DNA from 4 places in the Vibrio sp. 2132-1 genome. Region 2 is predicted to be linked to each of the others. Evidence: predicted binding sites of a transcription regulator. Region 2 holds the regulator's gene; each other region holds the start of a gene.
The links. Region 2 encodes PurR, which represses purine synthesis genes. Its sites were predicted from a motif close to TNANGNAAACGTTTNCNTNA; they were not measured.
Positions count from the first base shown of each region.

Region 1: glpX (class II fructose-bisphosphatase) is a predicted target of PurR. The motif match lies at 4,958-4,977, and genes of this name have one in related genera.
Region 3: R8N47_RS13970 (uracil-xanthine permease family protein) is a predicted target of PurR. The motif match lies at 4,700-4,719, and genes of this name have one in related genera.
Region 4: R8N47_RS06365 (inosine/guanosine kinase) is a predicted target of PurR. The motif match lies at 2,634-2,653, and genes of this name have one in related genera.

Region 1 is NZ_JAWPON010000022.1:7,378-15,428, forward strand. Features, by position in the region: partial or broken gene R8N47_RS20330 (MBL fold metallo-hydrolase RNA specificity domain-containing protein) at 1-124, opposite strand, end outside; gene tpiA (triose-phosphate isomerase) at 516-1,286, opposite strand; gene R8N47_RS20340 (5-carboxymethyl-2-hydroxymuconate Delta-isomerase) at 1,557-1,904, shown strand; gene R8N47_RS20345 (DUF805 domain-containing protein) at 2,066-2,488, shown strand; gene R8N47_RS20350 (DUF3135 domain-containing protein) at 2,547-2,897, opposite strand; gene R8N47_RS20355 (helix-turn-helix transcriptional regulator) at 3,058-3,678, opposite strand; gene glpX (class II fructose-bisphosphatase) at 3,893-4,900, opposite strand; gene zapB (cell division protein ZapB) at 5,249-5,491, shown strand; gene rraA (ribonuclease E activity regulator RraA) at 5,627-6,133, opposite strand; gene R8N47_RS20375 (1,4-dihydroxy-2-naphthoate polyprenyltransferase) at 6,210-7,127, opposite strand; gene R8N47_RS20380 (hypothetical protein) at 7,256-8,051, opposite strand, start outside.
Region 2 is NZ_JAWPON010000013.1:80,555-88,605, forward strand. Features, by position in the region: gene torR (two-component system response regulator TorR) at 1-633, opposite strand, end outside; gene torD (molecular chaperone TorD) at 900-1,547, shown strand; gene purR (HTH-type transcriptional repressor PurR) at 2,016-3,020, shown strand; cyclic di-GMP riboswitch class I at 3,308-3,397, shown strand; gene R8N47_RS15735 (TfoX/Sxy family DNA transformation protein) at 3,514-4,104, shown strand; gene R8N47_RS15740 (TVP38/TMEM64 family protein) at 4,219-4,905, shown strand; gene R8N47_RS15745 (DUF2007 domain-containing protein) at 4,926-5,246, shown strand; gene R8N47_RS15750 (alpha/beta fold hydrolase) at 5,278-6,081, opposite strand; gene glgA (glycogen synthase GlgA) at 6,191-7,648, opposite strand; gene glgC (glucose-1-phosphate adenylyltransferase) at 7,638-8,051, opposite strand, start outside.
Region 3 is NZ_JAWPON010000011.1:76,514-84,564, reverse strand. Features, by position in the region: gene greB (transcription elongation factor GreB) at 1-327, shown strand, start outside; gene R8N47_RS13985 (DUF1090 domain-containing protein) at 433-828, shown strand; gene ompR (two-component system response regulator OmpR) at 958-1,677, shown strand; gene envZ (two-component system sensor histidine kinase EnvZ) at 1,780-3,072, shown strand; gene R8N47_RS13970 (uracil-xanthine permease family protein) at 3,144-4,532, opposite strand; gene recG (ATP-dependent DNA helicase RecG) at 4,765-6,846, opposite strand; gene trmH (tRNA (guanosine(18)-2'-O)-methyltransferase TrmH) at 7,100-7,783, opposite strand; gene spoT (bifunctional GTP diphosphokinase/guanosine-3',5'-bis pyrophosphate 3'-pyrophosphohydrolase) at 7,836-8,051, opposite strand, start outside.
Region 4 is NZ_JAWPON010000004.1:302,988-311,038, forward strand. Features, by position in the region: lysine riboswitch at 1-135, opposite strand, end outside; gene R8N47_RS06360 (H-NS family nucleoid-associated regulatory protein) at 718-1,125, shown strand; gene R8N47_RS06365 (inosine/guanosine kinase) at 1,253-2,557, opposite strand; gene R8N47_RS06370 (hypothetical protein) at 2,675-2,944, opposite strand; gene mnmA (tRNA 2-thiouridine(34) synthase MnmA) at 3,133-4,257, shown strand; gene hflD (high frequency lysogenization protein HflD) at 4,268-4,885, shown strand; gene purB (adenylosuccinate lyase) at 5,039-6,409, shown strand; gene R8N47_RS06390 (DUF3833 domain-containing protein) at 6,543-7,076, opposite strand; gene R8N47_RS06395 (chalcone isomerase family protein) at 7,076-7,669, opposite strand; gene R8N47_RS06400 (DUF2878 domain-containing protein) at 7,629-8,051, opposite strand, start outside.

The DNA.
Region 1 (8,051 bases), on a different contig from region 2:
GTCCACAGTCGATCAGATGCTGCCATGTTGTCAACGCCAGTTTAAATTCATGACAAGAGCCTGTGACGGTATGTTTCCCACCATGGTGAATCACACTGGCGATGTCTGATATGGGTGTTGTCATGTCGATTGCTCCTCCTTGAACAAGTATCAGTAACTATAAATCCTGTGGGCAGAGTAAGTGAATAGAGTTCGTTGGTTGGATGAAATTGAGGGGGGGAATAATCGGAAGTGCGATTAGGTTCTTTGTTTTGATGTAAGGCGTTTTTCGTTACTTAACTTTGGGTTTGACACATGCGGTTAGTAGATTCCTGATGTCGCTTAGGCTCCTCGGAATGACGGGACTCTTATAGATTATTTCTGTTGTTTTGCTGGTTTGATTTGGGTGTGTGCGGAGAGTAGATTCCTGATGTCGCTTAGACTCCTCGGAATGACAAAACTCATTAGATCGTAAGCAAACAAAAAGGGATGCATGAAGCATCCCTTTGTTATTTTTACTGAGAGTAAAAACGAGATTACGCTTTTGCTTTAGCCGCTGCTTTAGCGATTGCTGCGAAACTTTTCGCGTCTAGAGAAGCACCGCCAACGAGAGCGCCGTCGATGTCTGGTTGTGAGAAGTAAGCTTCAGCGTTTTCTGGCTTAACAGAACCACCGTATTGGATGATTACTTGTGCTGCAACTGCTTCGTCTTTCGCTGCGATTAGTGCGCGGATAGAAGCGTGGATGCGTTGTGCATCTTCAGCTGTTGCTGCTTTACCAGTACCGATAGCCCAGATTGGTTCGTAAGCGATGATTGCGCCGTTTAGAGCTTCAACACCGTAAGTGTCGATAACTGCGTTGATTTGACGTGCGCATACAGCTTCAGTTTCGCCAGCTTCGTTTTGAGCTTCAGATTCACCGATACAGAAAACAGGAGTTAGACCGTTTTCTTTTAGGAAGTTGAATTTCTTAGCGATGAACTCGTCAGATTCGTTGTGGTATTCACGACGCTCTGAGTGACCGATGATGATGTGAGAAGCACCGAAGTCTTTCAGCATTTCTGGAGACATGTCGCCAGTGAAAGCACCGCTGTTATTTAGGTCAGTGTTTTGAGCACCTAGGATGATCTTGTTACCGCCTTCAACAATTAGACGCTCAGCCAGATCTAGGTAAAGTGCAGGTGGAGCTACTGCTACGTCAACACCTTCAACGCCTTCAAGCTCAGCGTTAAGACCAGTTAGCAGCTCAGTTACCATTGCTTTGCTGCCGTTTAGTTTCCAGTTACCCATCACTACAGGACGACGCATAGGAATATCTCCCTTATTTTTAATGTAAATAGTCTATTAATGTAAAAAATCTACGTAGGAATATAACAGAATAATGTGAACAGATCATGATTGGCGTCATGTCTTGTCCGGCTTTCTTCACTGATTCGACCAAGCATCGATCCTGTTATTTTTGTTAAAAGCAATCGATTGGTGATCGCGTAGACAGAATGATAGTTCATTCCTCGGAAATTGCTGGCTAGATTGGTATTACTACGCACTGAATTTATTATGTTGTAGAAAGGAATCAAAATGCCAAACTTAGTTTTAGAGTATTCGAACTCAGTGGAAGAGCGAGTCAATGTACAAGGTTTGCTGGAAGACTTACATAAAGCTGCGTTAGATAGTGGCCTTTTTGAACTCGCGTCTGTGAAATCTAGAACGCTCCGGTGCCACAATTGGTTAATAGGGGAGGAGGGAGATAGCCTCGACTTTATCCATATCAACTTTGATTTGTTATCTGGCCGCTCCCAAGAACAAAAGCGAGAACTGTCACGAGCCTTGATGGCGACACTTCAAGAGCAAGCCAGTCACGTACACAGTTTAACGGTCAATATCCGAGACATGGATATAGATAGCTTCCAAAAGGTAGTGAACTAGGTTGCGCTGAATTGCCCGAGAATAGCGAGGGGTTATTGTTACGAATTCTCAGCCTGGCTCTGCTTGTTATAAGGACGTTGTGGGTACCCAAGTTATCGGTGTCCTTTCCAAACTATATCGACTCGGCTAATCTATAACCTTTCTACTTTGGGGTAAATTTGATGTCGACTAAAGAGTTACTGTTTTCTTTTCAAGGACGTATAGACCGTAAAACCTACTGGATTTGGAACGTAATTTACTATGTGTCCATTCTAGGCTTTGGTGCCGGTATCAGCCAACTGCTTCCTACTCTCACTTATGTGCTTCTTCCTATTTTCTTGGTGGTTCTGTTGATCCCTGATTTGACGATCACCGCCAAGCGTTGGCACGACCGCAACAAATCGATCTATTGGCTAGCACTGAATATTCCGTTGATTATAGGACGAATTGCCACGCCAATGACTAACCCTGCCGCGCAAGAGCCGTCTACCCCACAGATGTTCGTCGCTTCCATTTCTCTGATTTGTGGTTTATGGATTCTAATTGAATGTGGTTTCTTAAAGGGGACATCAGGACCAAACCAATATGGCCCTGAGCCGGAGTAAGTATAGCTCTATGTTCTTTGAATAAGGCTCTAGGATTCTAGAGTCTTATTCCTGCCTTTTAGTAAAAATCATCCCTATCTTTAAACGCGTTTAAGCTAACCACATCCGCTTTTTGTGTCGGTGCCGCTTCCCCTTCTAGCGCTGCTTTGAACTTTACGACCTGTTTTCGCAACTCGTTCATCAATACCACATTGGTGTGATGAGGGTTTTTACACGTGCTGATGACTCTATCAATGTGGCTTTGTTGAGCCCGCAATCTTTCTTTCATATCTTCTGATGCGCTTTCGATCATCTCTTTCGCCATCTCATGACGAAATTGCTCAAAAGCTTCTGGGTCTCGCTCTGCCATTCGAACCATTTCATCGAATGGAGGAAGCGTTTGGGATGGGATATGACGTAGATTAGACATTGATGCTCTCCAAATCCTTATGGAAATTGCCTTTAGTTACTAAAAGCCTATACCACTAGAAAGAGGAGAGAGGATGAATTCTTCAGCCGTCTCACTTATAAGAGAAGCTTTCAAGCCTGAGATTGAATAAGTGCGGCATGTCGATGTTTGGTTGTGGTGGTTACTGCAGTTGTTGGATGAGGTAAACGCAGCGTCTTTGGCCGCTAATGATGTGCTCGGTACGCTCTACTTTGGTGTCATGTCCAAGTAAAGACTGAAAGACACTTAATTCTGATTGGCACAAGCTTGGGCAGCGAGTTGCGGCTTTACAAATCGGACAGTGATTTTCGATCAAGATAAATCCGTTCTCATCTTTCTCGAGCTCTGCCATATAGCCTTCTTGCTCTCTTAATGTGACGAGTGTTTCTAGTTTGCTTTGCAGAGAGTCGCATTGCTTAAGATGCTGACGATAACTTTGTAACGTGAGTTTTTCCCTTTCTGATGTGACTTTTTCCAGTCCATCTTTGCCAAAGATATGTTCGACAGCTTCTATAAACTGAATGGTCAACTCACCGTGACGGTCAGCAAATTGCTCATGACCTTTTTGAGTGAGAGACCAATGACGAGCAGGGCGACCAACTTTTACTTTTACGTCATGGATAGAAAGAATACCATCATCTTCTAAACTTTGCAGGTGCTGACGAGCCCCCATGGTTGTCATACCTAGCTCAGAGGAGAGTTGTTTTGCAGTGACGGAACCGTCACGCTTAACGATTTGCAATATCCTATCTACGGTCTTCATATACCCACCATTTATACGTCAGTAGATATTATGCGCGATAGGGTTAGTAAAGAAAAGTGTTGACTTAATTTGAGTGTGGATTTGTAGGGGCTATGTTTATGCGAACCAATATATACACTCTGAACAGTGAGAAACGAGGTGATTCAGAATCTATTGTCCGGCTGTGCGGAAAGAAAGGCTCAAACTCAGATTGAGCGAGAGCCTCGAGAAATGCTTAAAGAATAATATCGCGTACTTCTGGATCTTTACGATCTAAGTAGTGAGTCGATTTGATGCGGCGAATAGTTCGGCATCGACCGCGCACGAGCAGCGTTTCTGTGGTTGCAATATTGCCTTGACGAGAGATACCTTCCAGCAAGTCACCTTTAGTGATGCCTGTAGCTGAAAATACCACATTGTCGCTACGAGCCATGTCTTCCATTTTGAGGACAACATTCGCTTTTACGCCCATTTCATCGCAGCGTTTTAGTTCATCTGCGCCGTAAATGCGGTTTTCTTCAGTATCGCCTTTTACCTCATGACGAGGAAGCAGGCGACCGTGCATGTCACCGTCTAGCGCTCGAATTACCGCTGCTGATACAACCCCTTCTGGCGCACCGCCAATACAGTACATCATGTCCACTTCACTGTCTGGCATACAAGTCAGAATAGAGGCAGCCACGTCACCATCAGGCACCGCAAAGACACGTACGCCCATTGCTTGCATTTCTGCAATAACGTTATCGTGGCGAGGTTTCGCAAGGGTAATAACGACTAGGGTATCAAGTGGCTTGTTCAGGGCTTTTGCTACGTTCTCTAGGTTTTCTTTTAACGGCTTTTCTAAGTCAATTACGCCTTTTGCACCAGGGCCAACAACCAGTTTTTCCATGTACATATCTGGCGCTTTAAGAAAGCTGCCTTTCTCACCTGCGGCAAGTACGGCTAGTGCGTTCGATTGTCCCATTGCCGTCATACGCGTCCCTTCAATCGGGTCGACAGCGATATCCACTTCATCACCACCAATACCCACTTGCTCACCAATGTACAGCATTGGCGCATCATCGATTTCACCTTCACCAATGACAATTTCACCACTGATATCTGTTTTGTTCAGTAGCGTGCGCATAACTTCAACAGCTGCGCCATCGGCTGCGTTTTTATCGCCACGGCCAAGCCATTTATAACCAGCCAGAGCTGCACCTTCAGTCACACGGGAAAATGCCATTGCTAAATCGCGTTTCATGATGTCTCCAAGTAAGCAAGAGGGAAGAAGAATTTGCACGGCGATTCTATCACAAGGTCGAGTAAACGTTTGCCTTTTTGCGAGGCTTTTACTTTATCTAACTTGAATTTGATCAATACTTAGGGCGATTTTCAGCGTAGCGGGACGCAAAATCCTTGCTCAAAAATGCTTCAGCGACAAGAAAAGTCAGCGTTTAGTGAGATTGCGCTGATTTTTTGACCGAATGATGCAAAATATCGAATATAGTGAGTGTTTCTCATCGCGACGCTGAGTAGAATGAACCTTATATAGGTTAGGTGTGCATCAATCTCGCACATCGTCCCAACGGAATAACATAGGTAGGCCAAGATGTCTTTTGAAGTACTAGAACAACTAGAATCTAAAATTCAAACTGCAGTTGACACAATCACTCTTCTTCAGATGGAAGTCGAAGAGCTGAAAGAAGATAAAGCTAAACTTGCGGAAGAAGCGAACGAGCTTCGCTCTCAACGTGAAGAGCTAGAGCAAAAAGCACAACAAGCACAGCAAGAGCACGCACAATGGCAAGAGCGCATTCGTGCACTGCTTGGCAAAATGGATGAAGTGGAATAATTCGGCTTCTTCATTCCAAATTAAAAACACCCGCGTTAAGCGGGTGTTTGTGTTTTAGGGAAGTAGAAAATGTTGAGACAAGGCTAGGCGCTAAGAGCTAAGAGAAGGCCCTATAACTTAAACACCTAAAATTGGCTATGCTTCTTCATCCAACTCTAAATCAATATTCAATGGTTCAGGCGACAGAATAATTCCGGTGCTATCGGCATAAATATAATCTTCAGGTAAGAAGCTGACGCCGCCAAAGTTGACTGGTACATCCAATTCGCCAATACCCTGGCTGGTCGCTCCAACAGGAATAGAAGCGAGGGCTTGAATGCCTAAATTCATATCTTCAAGTTCATCGACTTCACGAACACAGCCGTAAACGACAATGCCTTCCCACTCGTTTTCTTCCGCAATGGTTGCGATTTCTGCATCGATAAGGGCTTTACGTAGGGAACCGCCACCGTCAATTAACAAAACGCGACCAAGTCCATCTTGCTCTAATGTCTCGCGGATCAACGAATTATCTTCAAAACACTTGATGGTGGTGATTTGCCCGGCAAATGAAGCGCGACCGCCAAAGTTACTGAACATTGGTTCAACCACATCTACCTGATCGAGGTAGATATCACAGAGTGCTGAGGTATTGTATTCCATAGCGTACCTTTCTAAACAGAAATTGGTTGTCTTTGAGTATATCTAGGCATTAAGTCAATGCAATGACAATCCTTTTTTAACTTACTAGAGTTTGAGCTACCACAATTGTTGCAAACAAAACGTTGGTGACTAGAGAACATTTCACGATGACTGGCATCATTGGTGCTATCTGTGCAGGCTTTTGTGTATGCCAAACTGCTTTACCATGATCGGCCACGAAATAAATACTAAGTAAAAATGGCAAGCTAATCCAAACGGGTTTGTCTTGAATTAACAAGTAAGCTGCAAAGGCAAGGATAGCTCCGCCAAGTAAAATAAAGTGGTACTGTTTGGCTTTACGTTGACCTAAGCGTACCGCCACCGTGCGTTTACCACACTCTCGGTCGTTCTCTATATCACGCATATTGTTGATATTGAGTACTGCAACGGCGAGTAAACCGCAGCCTAAAGCAGGTAAGAATAGCGTGGTGTCTACGTGACCAGTATGCAAGAAGTAGGTACCGGATACGCCGAGTAGACCAAAAAACAAGAACACTGATATATCGCCAAGCCCCACGTAACCGTATGGTTTACTACCCATGGTATAAGCAATGGCTGCGAGAATGGCCAAAATTCCCAACCCGATAAAAGTGACAATGCTTTCCAGTGAACTTAGTGAATAGAAAACTAACACCAAGCCTGAGATAGCGGTCAGAACGATGTTAAAGATAATTGCCTGTTTCATCTGTTTCGCACTTACAGCGCCTGACTGCATCGCTCGTAATGGGCCGAGGCGTTTGTCGTTATCTGTACCTTGAACGGCATCGCCATAGTCGTTTGCCAGGTTGGACAGAATTTGCAGCAATGTCGCGGTTACGAAAGCCATGATGGCAATTGTCAGTGAAAAATGACCTGCCGAGTAGGCGAGTACGCTACCAGTTAAGATAGAGACCAATGCCAGAGGTAATGTTTTTGGACGAGCGGCTTCAAGCCAGATCTGTAGAGATTGTTTCATGGAAATTTCGTGCTAGTAACCAATGTGCCCAGTATAGACATAAATTTTTATGTACACTATTAACTTAAATCAAATAGGAGACGATTAAGTAAACTAATATGAGTATTAAAAGCAATACAGCGAGGTTCCTATAGCCTTAAGTATTCATTATTTATGAGTGATTCTATAACTTTATTTCTTTTCATGTTTTTTGAAATTGATATAGCTTTAAGTTTTTCATTGCTGCTTTCAGATAAGTTTATACAATATTGCTTTTTAGATTGAACTTTATCTCTAAACTTCTTTTGATCCCATGCCTTTTTTATCCTTTTAATAGTGATTTCTCTTTTGTTTTCTTCAATTGCATCAAAAAAAGCGATAATGAAATCTTTCAGGTCTTGCGTTGAGCTTTTATTATTCCAAATGTATTTAATAACCAAAGGCTCATGTTTAAGTATGTAGCTCCATGCCCACTTTATTTTTTCTTCATCATCTTTCAACCATGAAATGATCTCAGTTTTATCAAGTGATAAATACCACTTTCTCACAATCCCCCTCTCTAGTTCAATATGGCTATGCTTGCTTCTATTTACCTTTCTTATATATGATACTACCCAGTCTACTCTTTCTTTAAAACTGCTTCCATTTGGATTTAATGATAGTTTTCCGGATAGTTTTTTTTGAATGTAAAACCATGAAAAATTACAAAATCTTTCATTTTTTCGTATTTCATTTTTTATGTATAAAATTGAATTGTATTTTTCTTCTATTTTCCCGACAATCCTTTTGCAATCTTCAAATGAGTATGATTTAAGAGTAGTATTTATTATGTTTTCATTTTCTTTAATACTTAATGATTCGTCCCATACTGCTCTAATACCATGTGTTGATAGCTGATTAGTATAGAACTTTCCCATGTTTTCATCTTTAATCATTACATCGTAA
Region 2 (8,051 bases):
TGCGCGCATACGTCGAATAAGAACATCAATGGTGCGGTCATTCGGCGCATCCACTCGATGGCTGATCATGTTCAAAATACGCTCACGACTTAACACCTGGTTAGGATAAGACGATAATGCCACCAAAAGTTCATACTCTGCTTTAGTTAGTTTTACTGGCTCACCGTTGCGGCTAAGTGCGCGACGTTGAATGTCGAATGTCCACTCCCCAAAGCGCACAATGTGCTCTTCACTGGTTTCATTCGCTTTCGAGCTGCCACTGCGCGCTGCTGAAATACGCCACAGCAAGTTTTTAACGCGAACTAACAGCTCTCTCAGTTCAAAAGGTTTTGTCACATAATCGTCAGCACCCATTTCTAGGCCTACGATTTTATCAATGCTATCCGTGCGTCCTGTTACTAATATGATACCAATATCCGATTGGCTACGTAACTCACGAGTAAGCATCAGGCCGTCTTCACCAGGCAGGTTAATATCCAGCATGATCAGGTCTACATCGCCCGCTTGCAAAACTTCACGCATTTCTGCGCCACTCTCTGCTTCGCTGACTTGGTAGCCCTCATTTTGGAAATATCCCGCAAGCTTACTACGAGTTACAACATCATCTTCTACGACTAATACGTGATAGCTCATTTACACCACTTTTCTGTCTTCTTATTATCCAAGACGTATTCTATTCATAACTAGTAACATTTCTAGTCATAGATACATTAAAACGCAAGATTTAGCGTTTTTATTGATTCAAAACAAGCTTGCCCATTGCTATTAATAAACGGTCATTTTTGACCATAAAACATAACAATTATAGTTACTGCTATTCATTTTAATTGATTACACTTAGGGGATATCCCTAATTGACTTTGTGATGCATGACTTGAAGCATCATTCAGGAGCCCAAAATGCAAGAAGTGAAAGCTTTTAATGAAAAACGCGCTGAAATTTACTGGTGGTTTTCGAGCTTGTTCGCAAAAGAACTAACAGAGAAAGAATTGGAAGCCTATCACAGTGTTGAAATTCGCAGTTTTCTCGCAGGTTTAGGTGAAAATGAGTCGCTAAAACCAGCCGTTGATAGCCTAGTTGATGCGCTGAATCGGTTACAAGATCGTGAAGATGCACAACTAGAGCTTGCAGCTGACTTTTGTGAACTGTTTTTGAAGACAGAAAAATACGGCGCTCTTCCTTACGCATCCATGTACATTGGTGAATCAGGTTTACTGAATGACAAGCCAGCTGAGGAAATGGAAAAGTTGATGGCTGAATTTGGCGTTCAAGTAGACGAAAACCTAAAGGAACCTGCGGATCACTTAGCCGTTGAGCTCGACTTTCTCGGGAACATGATTATCCGCTCAAACGAGCTTGAACAAGAAAAACACATGGAAGAAGCCTTCGTTAAACAAAACGACTTTATCCAGCAACAATTGATGTCTTGGTTACCTCAGTTTTCAGACAAATGTAAACAATTCGACGAATTTGGATTTTACTCGAGTGTCGCGAAACTATTAGTTGCATTTTGTAAACTAGACAGCGCCTACCTTCTTGGTGAATAATTGCCGCCTATTTTTAGGGAGCCTGCCTATCGGGCTTCCTGTATGCCTGAAAGTGACCAATTGTAAGTAACTTGGGTATAATATTCGTTTGCCTTAACTTAGCGCAAAGACGCTTGGTTATTTAGCAGTCAAAATGTGACTTCAAATACACAAATCTCTTGCTGAAAACATTGCTAGTCAGTTCACATAGGGCTAAAATGTGAGCGCAAACGATTAAATATGATTTATATGTAAACCGCTGAAATATAGCGGTTTTTGTGTTTTCTTAACAGGTTGATGGCAATTTCTCATCAGATAGAAAAAAGATAAAATTCATCGACCGATGCTGCTACGTACCCTTTTGTCGCACTTGGATCAACCGCTGCCGAGACACTTAGCGCCAATTTTATATTGCTAGGTGTGAAACCATTAGAGCATCAGGTACATCCAATACGACATATTTCAGTAGCTCGATACAGGACACCATTTATGGCCACGATAAAAGACGTTGCTCGCTTAGCCGGCGTTTCCACTACGACAGTTTCGCACGTTATCAATAAAACGCGTTTCGTTGCAGAAGCAACGCAAGAAAAAGTAATGAAAGCCGTTGACGAGCTGAATTACGCGCCAAGTGCCGTTGCACGCAGCCTAAAATGCAACTCAACTCGTACGATTGGCATGTTAGTAACTCAATCAACTAACCTATTTTTCTCAGAAGTGATTGATGGCGTTGAGAGCTACTGTTACCGCCAAGGCTATACTCTGATTTTATGTAACACAGGCGGGATTTACGAAAAACAACGCGATTACATTCGTATGCTGGCTGAAAAGCGCGTTGATGGCATCCTAGTGATGTGTTCTGACTTAACCGAAGAACTAAAAGAGATGCTTGACCGTCATGCGGACATTCCTAAAGTGGTCATGGATTGGGGCCCAGAGAGCTCACAAGCAGACAAGATCATGGATAACTCAGAAGAAGGTGGCTACATTGCAACCAAACATCTGATTGACAATGGTCATACGGATATCGCTTGTCTAAGCGGTCATTTTGAAAAGCTTGCTTGCCAAGAGCGCATTGCAGGTTTCCGTCGCGCAATGAGCGAAGCGAACCTAGCTGTAAATGAAGACTGGATCCTTGAAGGTAACTTTGAATGTGATACGGCCGTATTAGTTGCAGATAAAATTACCGCAATGGACAAGCGCCCGACGGCGGTATTCTGTTTTAACGACACAATGGCTCTAGGCCTAATGAGCCGCTTGCAACAAAACGGGATCAAAATTCCTGAAGATATTTCAGTGATCGGCTACGACAACATCGAGCTTGCGGAATACTTCTCTCCACCGCTAACGACTATCCACCAACCTAAACGTCGTGTTGGTAAAAATGCATTCGAAATTCTACTTGAGCGTATCAAAGATAAAGAACACGAAAAACGAATTTTCGAGATGCAACCTGAGCTTGTAATTCGAAATACTGTGAAAAAAATGAACTAAATTTCACTGTATTTAACCGTGTTAAATAAGCGCTCTACAGGGGCGCTTATTTTTTTGGAAAAATTAAGCATTCTCTAATACTTCACACCACTCTAATAACAATTGACTAACGTTAACTCCCTGTTTTATATAAATGTAATATATATTAAGAACTCCTTTTCAAAGGCCAATTTGCACCTTTCCATATGCAAAATAGAGCATTCAATCTATCATTTTTATTGAACCGAAATCACACTTTTAACGCTAAACCGTGATGTTAATTCAATATAAGAAGTATGCTCATTGTGTCACGCACAGGGCAAACCATTCGAAAGAGTGGGACGCAAAGCCTCCGGCCTGAACCATATTACGATATGGAAGGTAGCGGGGTTACCGATGGCAAGTGTGTAAGCAATGACTTTACTCTGTAATGACATTGTTTTTACGCATGTTTGCTACTCTCTCGGACCTGACTTTTGGTGGCGTAATATTAATTACACCGAGATAACAAAACATGGATAAACCGATACTCAAAGACTCTATGAAGCTATTTGAGGCACTTGGTAATATCAAGTCGCGCTCAATGTTTGGTGGCTTCGGACTATTCGCTGATGAAACAATGTTTGCACTAGTGGTAAACAATCAGCTTCATATCAGAGCAGACCAAAAAACTTCATCTGACTTCGAGAAACAAGGGCTAAAGCCTTACGTTTATAAAAAACGTGGCTTTCCAGTCGTTACAAAGTACTACGCTATTTCCAGCGATTTATGGGAATCAAGCGAACGCTTAATCGAAGTAGCGAATCAATCATTGAAAAAGGCAAAGCTTGAGAAAGAACAGCAAGCAAGTACAAAGCCTAACCGTTTGAAAGATTTGCCTAACTTACGACTGGCTACCGAGCGCATGCTAAAAAAAGCCGGCATCGAATCCGTAGAGAAGCTTGAAGAGGAAGGTGCGCTTAACGCCTATAAAGCGATAAGAGATACGCACTCTGCAACCGTCAACATTGAGTTGCTATGGGCACTAGAAGGGGCTATCAACGGCACTCATTGGAGTGTGGTACCTCAAGCTCGCCGAGATGAGTTGATGAACGGCCTCCAATAAAAGTCGGCCTAAAAACTATCTTGTAAAACCGCAGTCTAATCTGCGGTTTTTTTGTGAAATTTTTTCGGTTTTCCTACTGTCTTATTACATATATCCCAAATTGGAATCAAAATTATGAATAAGAAACTGATATTAGGTCTCATCCTACTAGCGGCTATCGTCTTTTTAGGTATTAACTTTGGCCAGTATTTAACCTTAGAGAATGCAAAAGCCCAACAAGAAGCACTAACTACATACATCGATCAGAATTTTGTATTCTCGGCTGCGATTTACTTTTTTACCTACATTGCAATTACCGCTTTTTCTATCCCAGGAGCGGCAGTAGTCACCTTACTTGGTGCAGCCTTATTTGGTTTTTGGACAAGCTTGCTACTGGTTTCTTTCGCTAGCACTATGGGGGCAACACTGGCCTTCTTGAGCAGCCGATACTTATTGCGTGACTGGGTACAAAACAAATTCGGAAATAAACTCAACGCAATTAATCAAGGTGTCGAAAAAGACGGAGCTTTTTATCTATTTTCCTTGCGTCTAATCCCTGTATTCCCTTTCTTTCTAATCAACTTACTGATGGGCTTAACGCCGATGTCTGTAGGTAGATTTTATCTCACTAGCCAAATAGGTATGCTGCCAGGCACAGCCGTATATCTGAATGCAGGTACTCAATTAGCAACAATTGAAAGCCTATCGGGCATTGTTTCACCCGCAGTATTAGCGTCTTTTGCGCTATTGGGACTATTTCCAATCATCACTAAATGGGTTATGAATAAAGTAAGGCCGACACCAAGTCAGCAAAACTCGTAATTGGTGAAGTGGGTATTTTGATGAAAATATTTATCGCTAAAAACCCAGCAGAAGCACACATTGTATGTGAGCTGCTTAAAGTGGAACAAATTTACTGTGAAGTTCGTGGAGAAGGTATTTTCGGCTTAAAAGGAGAACTGCCGTTTGGTGATGATACCGATCCTTATGTGTGGCTTTTTGACACTGCACAAAAGATGAAAGCTGAAGAAATAGTAAAAGCATATCGAAAACAATCCGATAGGCATGAGTATCAAGATTGGCAATGCCCAAAATGTCATGAAATAAACGAAGGGCAATTTGGTGCATGTTGGCAATGTGGATATCAACTAGGAGAGCTATAGCGGCTCTCCTATTCAGTGGATGCACTCAGTTTTAAGCACATACAGCTTGCTGTTTAATAAACTCGATGGAGTGTTGATTGAAGTCTTCTGGACGCTCTACATTGCATACATGACCACAATTCGGGATTTCTCGTAGAATGCTGAGCTTATGTGCTGCAACCATTTCTTTGACAGGTTTAATAAACATGTAATCCCTGTCGCCCATTAAGTAAAGAGTCGGAATGGGTAACTCTCGATCTTTAAAATATTTCATTAACGGATTTACATCAGCGGCAAGAATAAACCAACGTTTAAATTCTTTTTGGCAAAGCTTCTTGGCTTCGCGAATAAAAAGGTGGCGAGATTCTCGTTGGCTTCTTTGAGGCATAACAATATAAGCGAACAGTTTGTAGAGCCACATGTACGGTAGGATATGCTTACAAAAATTACCTAATTTCACCAATATCTGAGAACGAGTGTTAAGCCTTGTGACAGCACCGCCGAGCACCATCGAACGTACGCGCTCTGATGACAATTCAGCAAGGTTTCGAACAATAATAGTACCAAGCGACATACCGACAAAATGAGCGGATTGGATCTTTAAATGGTCCAATACTTTCAAAATATCTTGGGTAACTTCCGTAAAGGTATAACGGCTAGCAATGAGCTCTTTAAGTAACTGATTTGACTTTCCATGACCTCTTAAATCGATCAGCAATAAGTTAAAGTGTTGCTTGTAAGCTTTAATTTGCTTGAACCAGATAGAAGAGCTACCACCAGCACCGTGCACAAATACAACCCACTCATTACTAGTAGGGTGCAAATAGGTTTTATGAAAAAGTAGCGGCTGGGTCATATTGAGTATCAAAAAGATCGTGCTATTGAGTAAAAAGCCATCCTACCACACTCCCCTTACTCAAGATAATAAAGGCACCTCATTCGGTGCCTTTCGTTACAATTTTAAGTCAAACTAACGCTGAGTGGTAAAGCTGCAAATAAGATTCTGCGGCCTTTTGCCAACAAAAGTCTTGTTGCATCGCGTGCAACTGTACTTTATTCACTTCAGGCTCGTTTTGAGCGTAGAGCAACAGTGCCCTTAGCATCGTTAACAACAATGCCTGCGGTGTCGGTTCGAAAAAAACAAACCCCGTTGCTTCAGATGGGTTTACATCATAATCGCTAACGCTGTCCTTCAAGCCACCAACACCGCGTACTATCGGTAATGTCCCATAAGCCATACTATAGATTTGGTTTAAGCCACATGGTTCAAACTCAGAAGGCATCAAGAAGAAATCAGAACCCGCTTCAACGATATGCGCAAGTTCATTGTCATACGCTTCTACAAAGGCAAATTGGCTAGAAAACTGCGCGGCAACCTCTCGTAACTGAGCGGCAAGAACAGGGTCTCCGGTCCCAACGACAACTAGCTGAACATCGTGCTTCAAAAAATCGGCCAAAGCAGGCAACAAGTAATGAACGCCTTTCTGCTGGGTCAACCGACAAACCATACCGAACATAGCTACATCTTTTTCGGGCAAATTTAGTCTTTGTTGTAATGCTTTTTTACAAGCTTTCTTCCCTTGCGACATACTTTTCTGGTCGGCGCAGTAATTAACCGGCAAGTAGGTATCCGTTTCCGGATTCCAAGCGCTGTAATCACAACCATTCAAGATGCCGACTAAGTCCTGCGCACGTTGCTGAAACTCCCAAGCCATGCCGTGACTGCCAAGCTCTGTTTTTAGTTCCTCTGCGTACGTAGGGCTAACCGCGTTTATCTTATCTGCATTCATTACACCAGCTTTAAGCATCGTAATATGCGTTGCACTCACCGCAGCATCGGGAACGTTTCTACAATGAAACTCTGGCAAACACTGCACGTCTTCATAACTAAATACGCCTTTAAAGACCGCATTGTGAATTGAAATGACGCTTTTAGTATGAGCAAAAAACGGATCATTGCCATACCTGTGCTTGAGCAAAAATGGAACAAGACCTGTGTGCCAATCGTTCGCGTGTATGATATTAGGTTGAAAGGCGAGCTTGGGTAACATATCGAGACATGCTGCACTAAAAAACGCAAAGCGCTCGCCGTTATCAGTATACGCTTGGTTGTTCTCCGCATACATTGATGGTCGATTGAAATACGGCGGACAATCAATCAGGTAAACAGGATTTTGACCTAACATGAGCCGCAAAACTCGATACTCCGTATGCGGCCATGATGTTAATTCTGTTTCTAATACAACTTCTGCGTCTGCGAGTTTATCAATACTGCTGTACGCAGGGATGGTAATTCTTACGTCTTGCTGTAGGTTTTGAAGGGCTTCCGGTAGTGCCTTGGCAACATCTGCCAAGCCACCACTTTTAATGAGGCCTTCAACCTCAGAAGCTACAAACAGAATAGATAAGTTGTTAGTAGCCAACTCGAGCTCCTTTCGGAATAACAACAATGCCCTCCTCAGACACGTGGAAGTGTTTTTTATCTTCTTGAAGATTCACACCAATCTGAGTACCAGGAGCAATATCGGCATCCTTGTCGACAATCACACGACGTAAAACACAGCCTTCGCCAATTTTTACGTCACCAAGAAGTATACATTCGCTGATATCGCAAGCAGAAGCAATATTACTGCGAAAACCAAGCACCGACTTTTCGATTCTTGAGCCTCTAACATAGCTGCCATTACACACTAAACTATCGATTATCTGCACACGACCATTATCAGAGTCGGTAAATGTCGCAGGTGGCAATGGTGGGTAGTAGGTGTGCAATGGCCATTTACGGTTGTACAGCGAAAATGGAGCATCTTTTTCTAGCAGATCCAT
Region 3 (8,051 bases), on a different contig from region 2:
CGTCAGATCGACCGTCGTGTCCGCTTCCTTCGTAAATTCCTGCCAGAAGTCACGATCGTTGACTATTCTCCGCAACAAGAAGGCAAAGTCTTTTTTGGTGCATGGGTGGAAATAGAAAATGAGGCAGGAGAAGTGAAAAAGTTTCGTATTGTCGGGCCTGAAGAGATTTATGGCGATGCGAAAGACTACATCTCTATCGATTCACCTATGGCGCGAGCGATGTTGAAAAAACAAGTGGATGAAGAGTTCACGGTACGCACCCCAGAAGGTGAAAAAGAGTGGTTCATCAACTCAATTGAATATATTCAACCGGCCTCGGAAGACTGAGGCTTTATCACCGATTCAAGTCTCATGAAGTTCACTAGGAGTGACTTGGGTCTCAACGTCAGAATATTTGGTATAAAGGCATGGTGCCTTTCTCGGAGAAGTAAAATGAACAAAGCAGTCATGTGTAGTGCTGCACTAACAATAGGTTTCTCACTTTCAGTTTTTGCTCAAGATGAAGTGAAAGGCTGTGACGCTAAAGAGTTAGCGGTAGAGCAGCAGCTCGAGTATGCAAAAGCGCAAGGTAATGAGCATCGCATTAAAGGCTTGGAGCAAGCACTTTCCGCTATCCAGAATGAATGCTCGGAAGGTGAGCTGCGGCAAGAGCTGCAAGCAGAAGTGGAAGAAAAGACTAAAGAAGTTGAGGAGCGAGAGGAAGAATTAGTCGAAGCTCAGCATTCAGGGAAAGCAGACAAAATTGAGAAAAAACGTCACAAGCTGGCTGAGGCACAGCAAGAGCTGCTTGAGGCCAAGCGTGAACTGGAATGGAATTATGGTCAATAGTAGGTGCTGAAAATACCTGCTAGAGAGAGAATAAAGCGCTTAAGATAAAAAGAGTAACAATTTGCTTGAGCACGTTAGGAAAAACAGTGATACATTTTCGACAATAGACGCTTCTGAAAGGATGTTTCAATGCAAGAAAATCATAAAATTTTAGTGGTTGATGACGATGCTCGTTTACGTGCTCTATTGGAGCGTTACCTTTCTGAGCAAGGTTTTCAGGTACGAAGTGTCGCCAATGGCGAACAGATGGATCGCCTACTAACGCGCGAAAACTTTCACTTAATGGTGCTGGACCTAATGTTGCCAGGTGAAGACGGTTTGTCAATTTGTCGTCGTCTACGCCACGCGAACAATATGTTGCCAATCTTAATGCTCACCGCGAAAGGTGATGAAGTGGACCGCATCGTAGGTCTTGAGGTAGGGGCGGATGATTATTTGCCAAAACCGTTTAACCCACGCGAATTGTTGGCTCGCATCAAGGCCGTATTACGCCGCCAAACTGTAGAGTTGCCGGGTGCACCAAGCACGGAAGAAAAAGTGGTGGAGTTCGGGGAGTTCCGACTCAATCTAGGCACTCGCGAGATGTTCCGCGGTGACGAGGCAATGCCACTCACCTCTGGAGAGTTTGCTGTTCTAAAGGCGCTCGTGATGAATGCACGTGAGCCAATGTCACGAGACAAATTGATGAACATGGCGCGTGGCCGTGAATATTCTGCAATGGAACGTTCTATTGACGTACAAATCTCACGTTTACGTCGCATGTTAGAAGACGATCCGAGCAAGCCGCGCTACATTCAAACCGTATGGGGCCTAGGTTATGTTTTCGTCCCAGACGGCAAAGAGGTGTAACCTCTTCACTCCATAGCCAGCACTTGGCTATAGCAACTTCAGCCTTCATTACCTTCCCTTTGAAGGCTGAAATTTCGCGATTAGGACCACTAGGAACGTTCCATGCGCATCCGAAGTTCACTGACACAATCTATTCTGCTGTTCATCTCTTTGCTTCTCGCGAGCCAAGTTTTCTCTTACTACGCCGTTTTTAACTACGCGTTGATGCCGAGTTTGCAGCAGTTCAATAAAATTCTCGCCCATGAGCTCAATTTGGTGCTTGATGATGAAGGACCTTTAAAGTCTGATGCACCGTTAAGGCGTCAATTATTAGAAAGATTAGGGGTGACGGTTCACAGCCTTGACAGCGATAAGGCGATTGAATTTCATCACGCAATGTCGATTGATTTGATGTCTGAAGAAATGAGCCAAGAGCTGGGTTCGCCTACAGAAGTACGCTTATTGCTTGGCGATGAAAGTTACATTTTGTGGATGCACATCGAAAAGTTGCCGAACTCCATCATTCGTATTCCGTTATCTGAGCTGCAAGAAGAAGATTTTGCACCGCTGTTTCGTAACAGTTTGATTATGGCGCTGCTGATCATTGCAGGTGGTTGGTTGTTTATTCGTTTGCAAAACCGTCCACTTTTGGCTTTAGAGAGAGCCGCGAAAGACGTCGGTCGAGGTGAGATCCCGCCCCCCTTAGCAGAGAAAGGCGCATCGGAGATTCGCTCTGTAACTCGAGCCTTTAATCAAATGTCGAAAGGTATTCAAGAGCTAGAAGAAGACCGAGCCTTATTAATGGCGGGGATTAGCCATGACTTACGAACGCCTCTGACGCGTATTCGCCTAGCGACAGAAATGATGTCTCCTGAGGACAGCTATCTTGCGGAGGGGATCATTAGCGATACGGAAGAATGTAATGAGATCATCAGTCAGTTTATGGATTATCTCAAACCGGTGAACCAAGAATCGTTTGAAGCGGTTGATATCAGTACGATTGCCAGTGACGTCGCCAGTTCTGAAGGTGGTTATGAGGTTGAAATTGAAACAGATCTTAATCTTAACTTGCCGCCAGCCAAAGGAAGCGCGATTGCGATTAAGCGGGCGATCAGTAACTTAGTTGTGAATGCGCTACGTTATGGCAATGGCTGGGTCAAAATCAGCACTGGTGTGACAGCAGATAAGCAGCTAGTGTGGATTTCAGTAGAGGACAACGGACCGGGTATCGAGCATTCCCAAATCGCGAGGTTATTTGAACCCTTTACGCGTGGTGACACCGCTCGCGGTAGTGAAGGCACTGGGCTAGGGTTGGCGATTGTGAAGCGTATAATCAGCCAACATTCAGGCTCTGTGGTGATGCGTAATCGTAGTGAAGGCGGTTTAATCGCTCAAATCAGCTTTCCTACCAAGTAAGTCGATGGCCTGCACCCTTTAAACAAAAAGCCCAACCTAAATAGGTTGGGCTTTTCTTATTCTCAATAATCTTAAGACTCTTTCACTTCCTGAGGAAGTTCATCTTCGTCTTCCAGTTTCTCTGGCAGAAGTAGATTTAAAATGATCGCTGTGATGCCACCTGCTGCAACACCAGTTGAGAAAATACTCTTAATAAATTCTGGCATAAATTGCAGGATCTCTGGTTTTTGTGCGATACCAAGTCCCATTGAGAAGGATAAGGCCATGATCAGAATTGCGCGGCGATCGAGCTCAACACGAGAGATAATACGCACACCAGCGGCAGCAATCGTACCAAACATGACAATCGTTGCGCCGCCAAGTACTGGCTCAGGAATCAGCTGAACAAAGCTAGCGACGCCAGGAAACAAGCCAAGAATCACTAACATGCCAGAAATAAAGTAACCCACGTAGCGGCTCGCGACTCCTGTTAGCATGATGATGCCGTTATTCTGGCTAAACGTTGAGTTCGGGAAGCTGTTGAAAACGGCTGCGATTGCAGAGTTTAAGCCGTCTGCTAACACACCGCCCTTAATGCGTTTCATGTACACTGGGCCTTTTACTGGCTCACCAGACACTTCAGATGTTGCGGTAATATCACCGATGGCCTCTAGTGCGGTAATAAAGAAAATCAGTACCAGCGGAATGAACAGAGACCAGTCAAACGATAAGCCATATTGCATTGGTACGGGCAGTGCTACGATCTCGGTTGCGCCTAGCTGAGAAGTATCTACCATCCCCATAAAATACGCCATGATGTAACCCACTAGCATCGCAATCACGATTGAAGCCACACGGATGTATGGGTTTTTCGAGCGGTTTAAAATCACAATTAACCCAAGTACCGTCCCAGCCAGAGCAAGTTTGTCTAAGCTGCCGAAGGTTCCTTCATTTAATGCTGCGTAGCCACCGCCCATTGATACTAAGCCGACTTGAATCAGTGTGAGACCGATAAGAGTGACGACGATGCCTGAAACAAGCGGAGTGATGATTCGGCGGGCATGCTCCAACACGCGAGATAGGAAAATTTCTGCAAATGATGCGACTAAAATCGTACCAAAAATGGCAGCCATCATGGTGCTGATGTCTGCTCCACCGGCTTTCAGCGATAGGCCTGCTCCAATAATAGGACCTAAAAAGTTAAAGCTGGTACCTTGAACAGAGAGCAAACCAGAGCCAATTGGGCCAATGGTGCGAATTTGAATAAACGAAGACACGCCTGACGCAAACAAAGACATGCTGATGATGGTATTCGTTTGGTCTGCTAGTACACCCAAAGACTGACAGATGATCAGTGACGGAGTGATAACCGCGACGAACATCGCCAATAAGTGCTGAAGTGCGGCAAAAATGGTTTGAGGCAAAGGTGGTCGATCGTTGAGTTGATAGACCAGTTCCGAAGATCGGTTTGAAGTTGTCATTGTTTGTCTCGCTAGTCGCAATATTTCCCTAGTTCTCGCTGAATGGGAGAGCAGGGTGGAGTTGACGTCGTTACCTGTGATTGCTGTTAATCAGAGTCAACTCAGGTTGGTGGAGTGTGATCTAACACACTTAAAAATTTGTGCGCGATTATAGAGAGATTTACTCAAAAAGCAAACGTTTGCTTTGTTTTTGGCGTATTAAAAAACGAGCCATTTGGCTCGCTTTCAATCATTACGCTTTGGAGTAAATATCCCGCTCACCCAACCAGCGATCGATAATCGCTGTTGCGTTAGTCGGGTAATTGTCATGAATATGACGCGCAATACGCTGAACTTCGGGAATCAGGCGTTGATCTCGAACTAAGTCTGCGATTTTGAAATCAGCAAGACCTGTCTGCTTTGTACCCAATAGTTCTCCAGGGCCACGAATTTCTAGGTCTTTCTGCGCAATGACGAAGCCATCGTTACTTTCACGTAGTACTCCGAGACGTTTTTGCGCGGTTTTTGACAGCGGAGAGTGGTACAGCAGTACACAATGGCTAGCAACGGAACCTCGGCCCACGCGACCTCTTAACTGGTGTAATTGTGCCAAACCAAGACGTTCAGGGTTTTCTATGATCATCAAGCTAGAGTTTGGTACATCCACACCAACTTCAATCACTGTCGTTGCGACCAGCAAATGCAGTTTATTGTCTTTGAAATCTTGCATCACCGCTTGTTTCTCTGCCGGCTTCATTCGTCCGTGCACTAGACCAATTTTTACGTCCGGCAGTTTACGTTGAAGCTCTTCTGCGGTATCTGCCGCGGCTTGCGCTTCTAATACTTCCGACTCATCAATCAGGGTACACACCCAATATGCCTGCTTGCCTTCGTTTAAGCAGGCATTTCGGACACGCTCGACGATGTCGTCACGTTTTGTATCTGGAATGGCAACGGTTTGAATCGGCGTTCGACCCGGTGGTAGCTCGTCAATCACGGAAGTTTCCAGATCGGCGTAAGCGGTCATCGCTAAGGTGCGAGGAATAGGCGTCGCCGTCATGATCAACTGATGTGGATAAGCGCCTTGTTTTGCACCTTTTTCACGCAATTCTAATCGCTGATGGACACCGAAGCGGTGCTGTTCATCAATGATGACCAAAGCAAGGTGATGAAATTCAACGTGCTCTTGGAATAGCGCGTGAGTACCCACTACCATTTTTGCTTCACCACTGGCAATACGAGCCAGCTCGGCTTCCTTTGCCTTACCTTTGAGTTTGCCCGCTAACCAACCGACTTGAATACCCATTGTTTCAAACCAGTTTGCGAAGTTGATAGCGTGTTGCTCGGCCAATAGTTCGGTTGGCGCCATGAGTGCCACCTGATGGCCATGCTCAATGGCTCTAACAGCGGCCAAAGCGGCAACCAACGTTTTCCCCGAACCAACATCGCCTTGCACTAATCGCATCATTGGGTGCGGTTTTTCTAGATCGGCTTCAATCTCTTGTACTACTCGGGTTTGAGCGTTTGTAGGAGAGAAAGGCAGTTGGGCTAAAAGCTGCGTTTTTAGTTTATTACAAGGACCGAGAGGTAGCGCTGAATCCTTCTGACCTTTGCTACGCACCGCTAGCATCGATAAGTTTTGTGCGAGCAATTCTTCCATGATCAAGCGGATTTGGGCAGGATGTTTGCCTTCGTCAAACTCATCTAAATTAATGGTTGGTGGTGGGCGATGAATGGTGTGCAGCGCTTGCGACATCGTGATTTGATGGTCATACAACCCCGCTGGAAGTAATTCCTGCACTGCGGTTTTATCAAGCAGGGCTAAAGCTTGTTCGGTAAGGTTGCGCAATGTGATTTGGCGTAAACCTTCTGTAGTGGGATAAACAGGAGTTAAGCTCTGTTCTACATCGGGCTTTTGCTCGCTGACGTAAAACTTGTAGTCAGGATGAACAATTTCCAAACCCATGCCACCGCGCTTAATTTCACCGTAAGCATGTACTAACTTACCTTGCGTGAAATTGTTCTTCATGGCTGCGGTAAAGTTGAAAAAGCGCAGCGTGATAGTGCCATTACCGTCGCTGATTTTTACCGTTAGCATTTTGCGCTTACCGAAGATGGTGTCGACTGCCATGACCTTACCTTGCACTGCCGCCCAAAGGCCAGCATGCAGTTTGGCAATAGGGTAAATACGAGTACGATCTTCGTAGCGTAACGGAAGGTGAAACAGCAAATCTTGAACGCTATGTAAGCCAACTTTGGCGAGTTTTTCTGCGACTTTCGCGCCAACTCCAGAAAGGGAGGTTAATGGGACGGCAGATAACATTTGGGCGGACATAGAGGGCTCAAGAAAATGGTTAACATAGCAGTATGTTAACCATGGAGCTGTGTTTTTGTACAGGAAAAAATAGTCATGCTTTAGTTAGTGTCATGATTTGACTGATAACCTATCATTCCGAGGAGCTTTAGCGACATCAGGATTCTATTTTCAACAAGTATGTCGCTGAAGTTAACACTATCAGCATCTGTATATTTGAGAATTAGATCCTGAACCACGCTCCTTCGCCGCCGTTCAGGATGACGAAAGTCTGTTACTTGCTTTGCATCTCTTGCCACCACGCGTCATCGGCGATGATTTGACCTTCTTCATCGAGTGGTGGGTAAACGAGCCCTTTTCGTTTCGCGACCTTTGCCAGCACTGGGTGACCACGTTCAAAGAGAATACGGTTGATTGTCTCTTTAGGCAGAGCGCTTTCTTCTCGGTCGTACATGCCTGCGGCTTCACGTTGACGTTGCGCTTCATACAAAATTACGGCACTGGCAACCGATACGTTTAGTGACTGCACCATGCCCACCATCGGGATAATAATGTCTTGATCAGCAAGCTGTTTGGCTTGCTCTGAAGCGCCAACCTTTTCGCTGCCTAAAATGATTGCCGTTGGTTTGGTGTAGTCGATCTCGCGAAAATCGACGGCGGTGTCCGAAAGATTGGTCACCAAAACCTGCATACCTTGCGCTTTGAGTTCGGTAATCGCAGTTTCAATCGAATCGTGAGTATCCACTTCAACCCAGTTACGCGCGCCTGCTGAGGTATGGCTCAGCGTACGCATTTTGTCTGGCCAAATTGCGTGAACTTTGTGTAAGCCTGTCGCGTCAGCGGTGCGGATCACGGCAGAGACGTTGTTTGGCTTATGTACTTCTTCGAGACAAAGTGTCAGATCAGTTTGGCGAGTTTTTAGGACTTGGTGAATACGGTTGTAACGTTCTAGGTTCATATTTATTGAGGTATAAAAAATCGCCACCTAACAGAGTAGGTGGCGATAGAGGTTAGTTCTTTCTGCGTCTGACTCGGGTTGCTTGAGGCATTGCCTTAATCTTACGCATGATACCAGCAAGGTGGACACGATCTTTCGTCGTCAACAGCACAGTCACAGTGTATAGACGACCATCACGTTCTTCCGTTGAAAGGCCATGAATGTTTGATCCTGTTTTCGAGATCACGTTGGTCAGTTCTGCAAGAGCACCTTGGTTGTTAAGCATGTC
Region 4 (8,051 bases), on a different contig from region 2:
GTTGTTCCTTTCAGATACAACCCCAGCAAGTAACTTTGATGAGTTACTTACTTCGGCAATCTTCGCCTTCCACTATTATTCATTGGCATCACCCCAATAATAGCTACTCTTCGAGACCGCGCCTCTACGGCAACAACAAACAATTAACCACTAACTGTACAAATTAACAACAAATTGTCTGCAATATTGCATCAGGTGGCAGCCATTGTACTTATGATGAGAGTCAATGCAACACATCAAACTAAATTAAACAAATAAATAATGACTGAGATAATTTATAAACCTTGCCTACTTCCATAAGTTTTGTGCAACTGAAATCACATCAATCATGTTATTTATGAAACATTATTACTACCTTAGAAATATCATGGTTTATCTTATATCAATAAATTAAGGATATATGACACAGCATTAAAGATGGATGCTTCATATTTTTAAGTAATAACTCAAATTTTTTTATAAAAAACCAAGCTATCACTCTCTCTATACAATAATGATTGTTGATTTTAGTTCTCATCTAATAATGATTTATTTCGAGTGTAATAATATTAATTGCTTTAAAAAATAGTCAAATTTAAACAAAATCTTGATTTAGCATTTGCACATAAGGAAAAGATAAAGTTAAATATAAGGACTCTTTGTTTATTTATAGATTGGCATTATTTAATCGTAACGATAAAAAGTGCCCAACACATTAACCTTTTAATAGGAATCGTTATGTCAGAGCTGACTAAAACCCTTCTAAATATCCGTAGCCTTCGTGCATTTTCTCGTGAGCTGACTCTAGAACAATTGGAAGAAGCTCTAGATAAACTCACTACTGTCGTAGATGAGCGTCGTGAAGCAGAAGAAGCAGAACGCGCAGCACAAGCAGAGCAAGAAGCTAAGCTTGCAGAGATTGCTGAGAAAATCGCTCAAGACGGTATTGACGTAGAAGCACTTATTACTGCGCTATCTGGCGAAACTAAGACGAAAGGCAAAGCGAAGCGCGCACCTCGCCCTGCTAAATACAAATACACAGATTCAAACGGTAATGAGAAAACTTGGACTGGCCAAGGTCGTACACCTTCGGCGATTCAAGAGCAACTTGATGCAGGTAAATCTCTGGATGAGTTCCTAATCTAGATCCGTGCTATTTTTAAAAGGCTCCCATAGGGAGCCTTTTTTATTTAAACCATTACAAATAAAAAAGGCACATTTCTTAATGTGCCTTTTACTTTAGTTACAGAATAGTTAATTAAACCGCTTCGTATTAACGTTCCCAGTATGCTTCTTCTAGGCTATCTTCTCGCTCAGGAAGTCCGCGCGACAATCGTGGTGAATGTTGCACGAGAACTTCGTAGCTAGCACGGTTTGCGTATTTGCAGACTTGAGAAAAAGAAGAGTAAGTTAAATACTCGTTACTGTGCTTGCTTGAATTAGGCACATTTTCTTTATGGTATTTATTTGCTGCCATATCATGAAGAACAGCAGATAACGCAGCATCACCTGCGCCATTTGTATTCTTAATTTTTTCTGGGCCACCCATATATGGCGAGATATGCGAGTACACTTTTATTGGCGTCTCGCATGAGTCTTTTTTCGCCGGACGACTGAATTCATAACGATTAAATTCAGCAATTGACCCTGGAAGTAATGGCAAAGAAGTTTCGCGCTTCGCGCTATCCTCCGTATACCCAGCCATAAATAGACCTACAGGACCCGCCGTGCACAATACTAGATCAGCCCACTCCAATGTTTTATCAGACGCAGCAAGTGGATCAGATTCCCCCGTCAGTGCTTCTGCTTCATCTTCATTCATCGCAACGACTGAAACGTTATCTCGAATGAATTCTTGCCAATATTTAGGGTCATCTTGAATAACAAACTTTGTGCCTAAAGTCAGAACAACAGGCACATCATTCTTTTTCGCGTACTCAATTGCTTTCATTGTTGCTTCCGGCATTGGGTCGCCGTCTTTGCAACGTACTAGATATGACGTCAGTACAAGTGCTGATGCATTTTTAAAGATTTTCTCTGGAATGCTATCAGGATGGAGTTGGTTCATTTGCCCTTCGCTGATAGCAAAAGTACGTTCACCGTCTTCTGTGATAAGAGCAAAACAACGGCCAATTGCACCATCTACACCTTGTAGGTAGTTCAAGTCCATGCGGCTTGATGTATTACAAAGATAACGGTAACCGTAGCTGCCAATCTTAATATCCTGGCTCATCACTCCAAGTAGTGTGGAGCGGTCATCCGCTAGCACGGAGTAGTTATGTAGCGTGTTACCAATTGTACCGCCCGCATACTCATTGGTAATCAAGTTCTCTTCTTTCAGTTGCTGGTATAACTCTTCTGCTCTTTCGTCATCGATAACCAGAGAGTGACCTTTACTCAGACCGTACTTTTCAATCACATCCGTTGTAACTTTTGCTTCAATATCAACCAAGGTTTGGTCAATACCAATGATGTGAGTGCGCGTCATCTTCTTGCTTTCTTGTGCTTGGCTCACCAGCGGGTCACGAGCATGAACAGGAAAATAGTGCTTCGATTTGCGTTGTCCAGGAAATTTCATATTGTCAGTCTGAGTAAGGGGATGAAAAGGAGAGCGGATTCTATACCGCTAATAATAAAGCAGCAATAAAAGCGATTATAGCAAACGTTTGCTGACTACTTTTTTCTTTTAGGTGGCTTATTCACCTTCCATAAAGCTGAGATCTGGTAGTTGCTCAAGGTTCTCGCTATAACGCTTTAGGTTGAACTCACCCTCATTCTTCATTACATCAAAAATCTCAATTGACATCGCACATGCCATCATCGCAACCGCATCTTCACGTGGTGTGCCAGTCATCATTAAACGCATAAGGGTTTCTTTTACTTTAAGCGGGTTACCATCTTCGAGCTGATTTTCAACAATTTCAATCAACTCACTTTCTTGCATAAATTGGTTTTCTTCTGTCATTTGATGTTTCCTCTTGGATTTTGGCCAACTATGCCATATATACCTCTTCTATACTTGCGAAATTACTCGTTCGAATCTTTGTTGAAGAAAAATCCAGCGAAACGAATTGTGATTTCGATCTCGGATCTGTCACCGGTCTGTGGATTCTGATAGAATCTGCATCCCGTTTATTTAAGTGGTGTTTAGTAATGTCTGATAACAGCCAAAAGAAAGTCATCGTCGGTATGTCCGGCGGCGTTGATTCATCTGTTTCCGCGTATCTTCTAAAGCAGCAAGGCTACCAAGTAGAAGGCCTTTTCATGAAGAACTGGGAAGAAGATGACAACGAAGAATATTGTACAGCGGCAGAAGATCTTGCTGACGCTCAGGCAGTATGTGACAAGCTAGGCATCCACCTACACACTATCAACTTTGCTGCCGAATACTGGGATAACGTATTTGAGTACTTCCTTGCTGAATACAAAGCGGGCCGTACTCCGAACCCTGACATTCTTTGTAACAAAGAAATCAAGTTCAAAGCATTCCTAGAATTCGCTGATGAAGTACTTGATGCTGATTACATTGCAATGGGCCACTATGTGCGTCGCTCTTTCCCAGAAAACGGTGAAAAAACACAAATGTTACGTGGTCTAGATGGCAACAAAGATCAAAGCTACTTCCTGTACACATTAAGCAACGAGCAAATCGCACGTAGCCTATTCCCTGTTGGTGACCTAGAGAAGCCAGAAGTACGCCGCATCGCGGAAGAGCAAGATCTAATCACGGCGAAGAAGAAAGACTCTACGGGTATTTGTTTCATCGGCGAACGCAAGTTTACTGAATTCCTAGGTCGCTACCTTCCAGCTCAACCAGGCAACATCGAAACACCTGAAGGCGAAGTGATTGGTCAACATCAAGGCCTGATGTACCACACGCTTGGTCAGCGTAAAGGTCTACACATCGGTGGCCGTAAAGGCGGCGGTGGTAACGAGGACCCATGGTTCGTTGGTGAGAAAGATCTAGAACGTAACGTTTTGATTGCCGTTCAAGGTAAAGACCATCCAATGTTAAAATCAGAAGGTCTACTTGCATCACAACTTCACTGGGTAGATCGTGAGCCAATTCGCGATGTTATGAAGTGCACAGTGAAAACTCGTTACCGTCAGGAAGATATTCCTTGTACAATCATCCCTATCGATGATGAAAACATTAAAGTTATCTTTGACGAGCCACAAATTGCTGTAACTCCAGGTCAATCAGCAGTGTTCTACAAAGGTGACGTGTGCCTAGGTGGCGGCATCATCGAGCAACGCATTAAATATTCTCAAGCTTAGGAGTCGTTACGTGGCGAATACACTTTATGACCGTACTATCGCTTTCGCTGGGATTTGCCAAGCTGTTGCTTTAGTTCAACAGGTAGCGAGAAACGGACATTGTGATCAAGATGCTTTTGAAACATCAATCAACGCTATTTTGAGCACGAACCCTGCTAACACAGTTGGCGTATTCGGTCGCGAAGCCGATCTAAAGCTCGGCCTAGAATGCTTGGTTAAAGGGATTGATAGCACACCATCAGGCAGTGAAATTACTCGTTACATTATTAGTTTAATGGCGTTAGAACGTAAGTTAAGCTCTCGTAACGATGCTATGTCTCAGCTTGGCGATCGTATTCAAATGGCCAAGCGTCAGTCAGAGCACTTTGAGCTACTAGACGATCAAATGATCAGCAATTTAGCGAGCATCTATCTGGATGTCGTTAGCCCTATTGGCCCACGCATTCAAGTAACGGGCACGCCATCTGTACTGCAGCAGACGGCAAGCCAACACAAAGTTCGTGCGCTGTTGTTATCTGGCATTCGTAGTGCAGTTCTTTGGCGTCAAGTTGGTGGTAAGCGTCGCCACCTAATCTTCGGGCGCAAGAAGATGGTAGAGCAAGCACAAATCCTTCTTGCTCGTCTGTAGTAAAATATCAAATAAGCAGCTCGCGTTTATCGCGAGCTCATTTTTTTCGACTAAAACAAATCTCGCGCAAACGTTTGCGCAATATTCGTGACAATTGCCACAGTTATTGGTATAAAGCTCACGAAATTTAGAAACCCAATTCAGGAGAACATCATGGAACTGTCAGCATTGACTGCTGTTTCACCAGTAGACGGCCGTTACGGAAGCAAGACAATTGCGTTACGCGAAATTTTCAGTGAATACGGTCTACTAAAGTACCGTACTATCGTTGAAATCCGCTGGCTACAAAAGCTTGCTGCTACTGCTGAAATTGCAGAAGTGCCAGCGTTTAGCGCAGAAGCAAACCAATTCCTAGACGACCTTGCTGCAAACTTCTCTGAAGAAGATGCACGCCGTATCAAAGAGATCGAGCGTACAACTAACCACGACGTAAAAGCGGTTGAGTACTTCCTAAAAGAGAAAGTAGCAGACGTTCCTGAACTGCACGCAGTAAACGAGTTCTTCCACTTCGCATGTACTTCTGAAGACATCAACAACACATCACACGCTCTAATGCTTAAAGAAGCGCGTGAGAACGTGATTCTTCCAGAAATCCGTAACCTAATCGACGCTATCAAAGCACTAGCAGTGGAATACCGCGACATTCCTCTTCTATCTCGTACACACGGTCAGCCTGCTTCTCCATCTACTATGGGTAAAGAAATGGCAAACGTGGCGTACCGTATGGAGCGTCAATTCAAGCAAATCGAAAACGTTGAGATCCTAGCGAAAATCAACGGTGCAGTAGGTAACTACAACGCACACCTTTCTGCTTACCCAGAGCTAGATTGGCACAAGTTCTCTGAAGAGTTCATCACAGAGTCTCTAGGCGTAACTTGGAACCCTTACACAACTCAAATCGAACCGCACGATTACATCGCTGAGCTGTTCGACGCTATCGCTCGTTTCAACACTATCCTGATTGACTTCGACCGCGACGTTTGGGGTTACATTGCACTAGGCCACTTCAAGCAAAAAACTATTGCTGGTGAGATCGGTTCTTCAACAATGCCTCACAAAGTTAACCCAATCGACTTTGAAAACTCAGAAGGTAACCTAGGTCTTGCGAACGCTGTATTCGGCCACCTAGCACAGAAACTGCCTATCTCTCGTTGGCAACGTGACCTAACTGACTCAACGGTTCTACGTAACCTTGGTGTTGGTGTTGGCTACGCTATCATCGCTTACACTTCTACGCTTAAAGGCATCAGCAAGCTAGAAGTAAACCGTGAAGCGCTTCTTGCTGAACTAGACAAGAACTGGGAAGTACTAGCTGAGCCAGTACAAACAGTTATGCGTCGTTACGGCATCGAGAAGCCATACGAGAAGCTGAAAGAGCTAACTCGTGGTAAGCGTGTAGACGGCGAAGCAATGCGTAACTTCATCGACGGTCTTGAGCTTCCTGAGCACGAGAAAGCACGTCTGAAAGAGATGACGCCAGCGAACTATATCGGTCAAGCAATCGAGCTGACAGATAAGCTGTAATCCTCGTGTAACGACCAGATACCTAAAAGGTTGACGCGAAAGCGTCAACCTTTTTTAGTTAGGAGAGTTAGGTCGGGAGAAAATAATTTTAGTTATATGGAATGGATTATTAATTGAAGATCAGCCCCATTTGTTATGGCTGCTTTTGGAAGAACAAGGTTATTGTTCCTACTTCCACACCAAACTTTTTTATTTTCGTTAGATTGAAAACGTGTCTGTCATCCTGACGATAAAGCCAATCATCAAAAGCAACCGTCACTGATGAATCCTCCATTTGTAGCTCAAAGTCATATTGCCACTGTAACGCATTGCCCTGCTCTTCCCCTGTTGCTACACCTATAATATCGTCTGCCTTACCTTCATAACGACCGTCTTCTAATCTAGTGATAACCCAAATTCGCTGGTCCACCTCTCCGTCATCAAACACGAAGTCTTCCACCAGCGTCAGCGTATCACCCGCTACAGTACCCACTATATCGACTTCAAAGCGACGCGTTTGCTGTCCGGTATAATCTTGCACCATCCCCCACGCCTTTATGTCGCCTTCGAAATAACCGAATACGTCAAAAGTCGGTGTAGAAGAGCGGTAATTATCAATGTCTGCGGAACATGCCGAAAGAAAAACAGCTGCCACTAAAGTCGCTGATTTAAAAATTCGTTTAAACACTATCTAACCTGCCCTATCAATTGTTTTCGGAGTTTCGGAAATTCTGTGTTGGGTGATAACCATATAGCCAAAAATGCATCGTTCATTCGTTCGTCTTCAATGATACCAACGTTCTTTACTTGCACGTCCCCAACCTGCTTATAAAAAAGCTGACCAGATTTTCCATCTGTTAGATAAGTAAGCTCGTCACCTTTTTGAATATCAGGAAACATACGATCGAGCTCGCTAATCCAATCTTTTCGATATGAGTCAGTAAAACCCAATTTCGCCCACTGCTCATCCGTCACATCAAGCAGCTGTTGCTTACTGATGTCTCTCTTGTAATTAATTTCCAATGCAAGGGGATGTGGCGATACGTCATCGCTTACGATGAACTTTCCATCAGGCGCTTTTAATCTTGAGTGATAAATATCGAAGATGAACCAAGTAAGTTGGGCTTCTCCAACAGTTTTCCACCCCTTCCAATTCGCAATGTTGCTAGCAGCTTCGCTGTTTCCAACAGGTTGAGCTTGCAGAGCAAAAGAGCCAGTTACTATTACCAACGCAAGCAGCCTAGTCAGTCTCTGAGTTAAGTCTCTCTTCAAGCTTTTCATTTCCGTACACCTTGAGTATCAAGAGCATCATGACGCACCATTCGACAAACAACATTGCCAGTGTAGCGCCAGTGCTAAATCCAAATTCAACGGCTTGGAGCTTATAGCCAGCAAAGTAGCTCGCTGTTCCTCCGAGTCCGCCTACTATTGATACGTAGGTTTTTGGGAAACGGTACAAAATTGACTTGAGTTGATAGGCATACCAGGCGAACAGAATCCAAAGGCACAAAAGCCAAAGGGGTAACCATTGAGTGGCAAACATGAAAATTGAAAATTGCTGATTTAATGTATCAAGCACGAGACCAATCGTGGCGATAACACCAATACTGTTGAGCGAAGATGCGTCAGTTTTCAAACAATATAGTAGGGTTGCCAAAGTAAG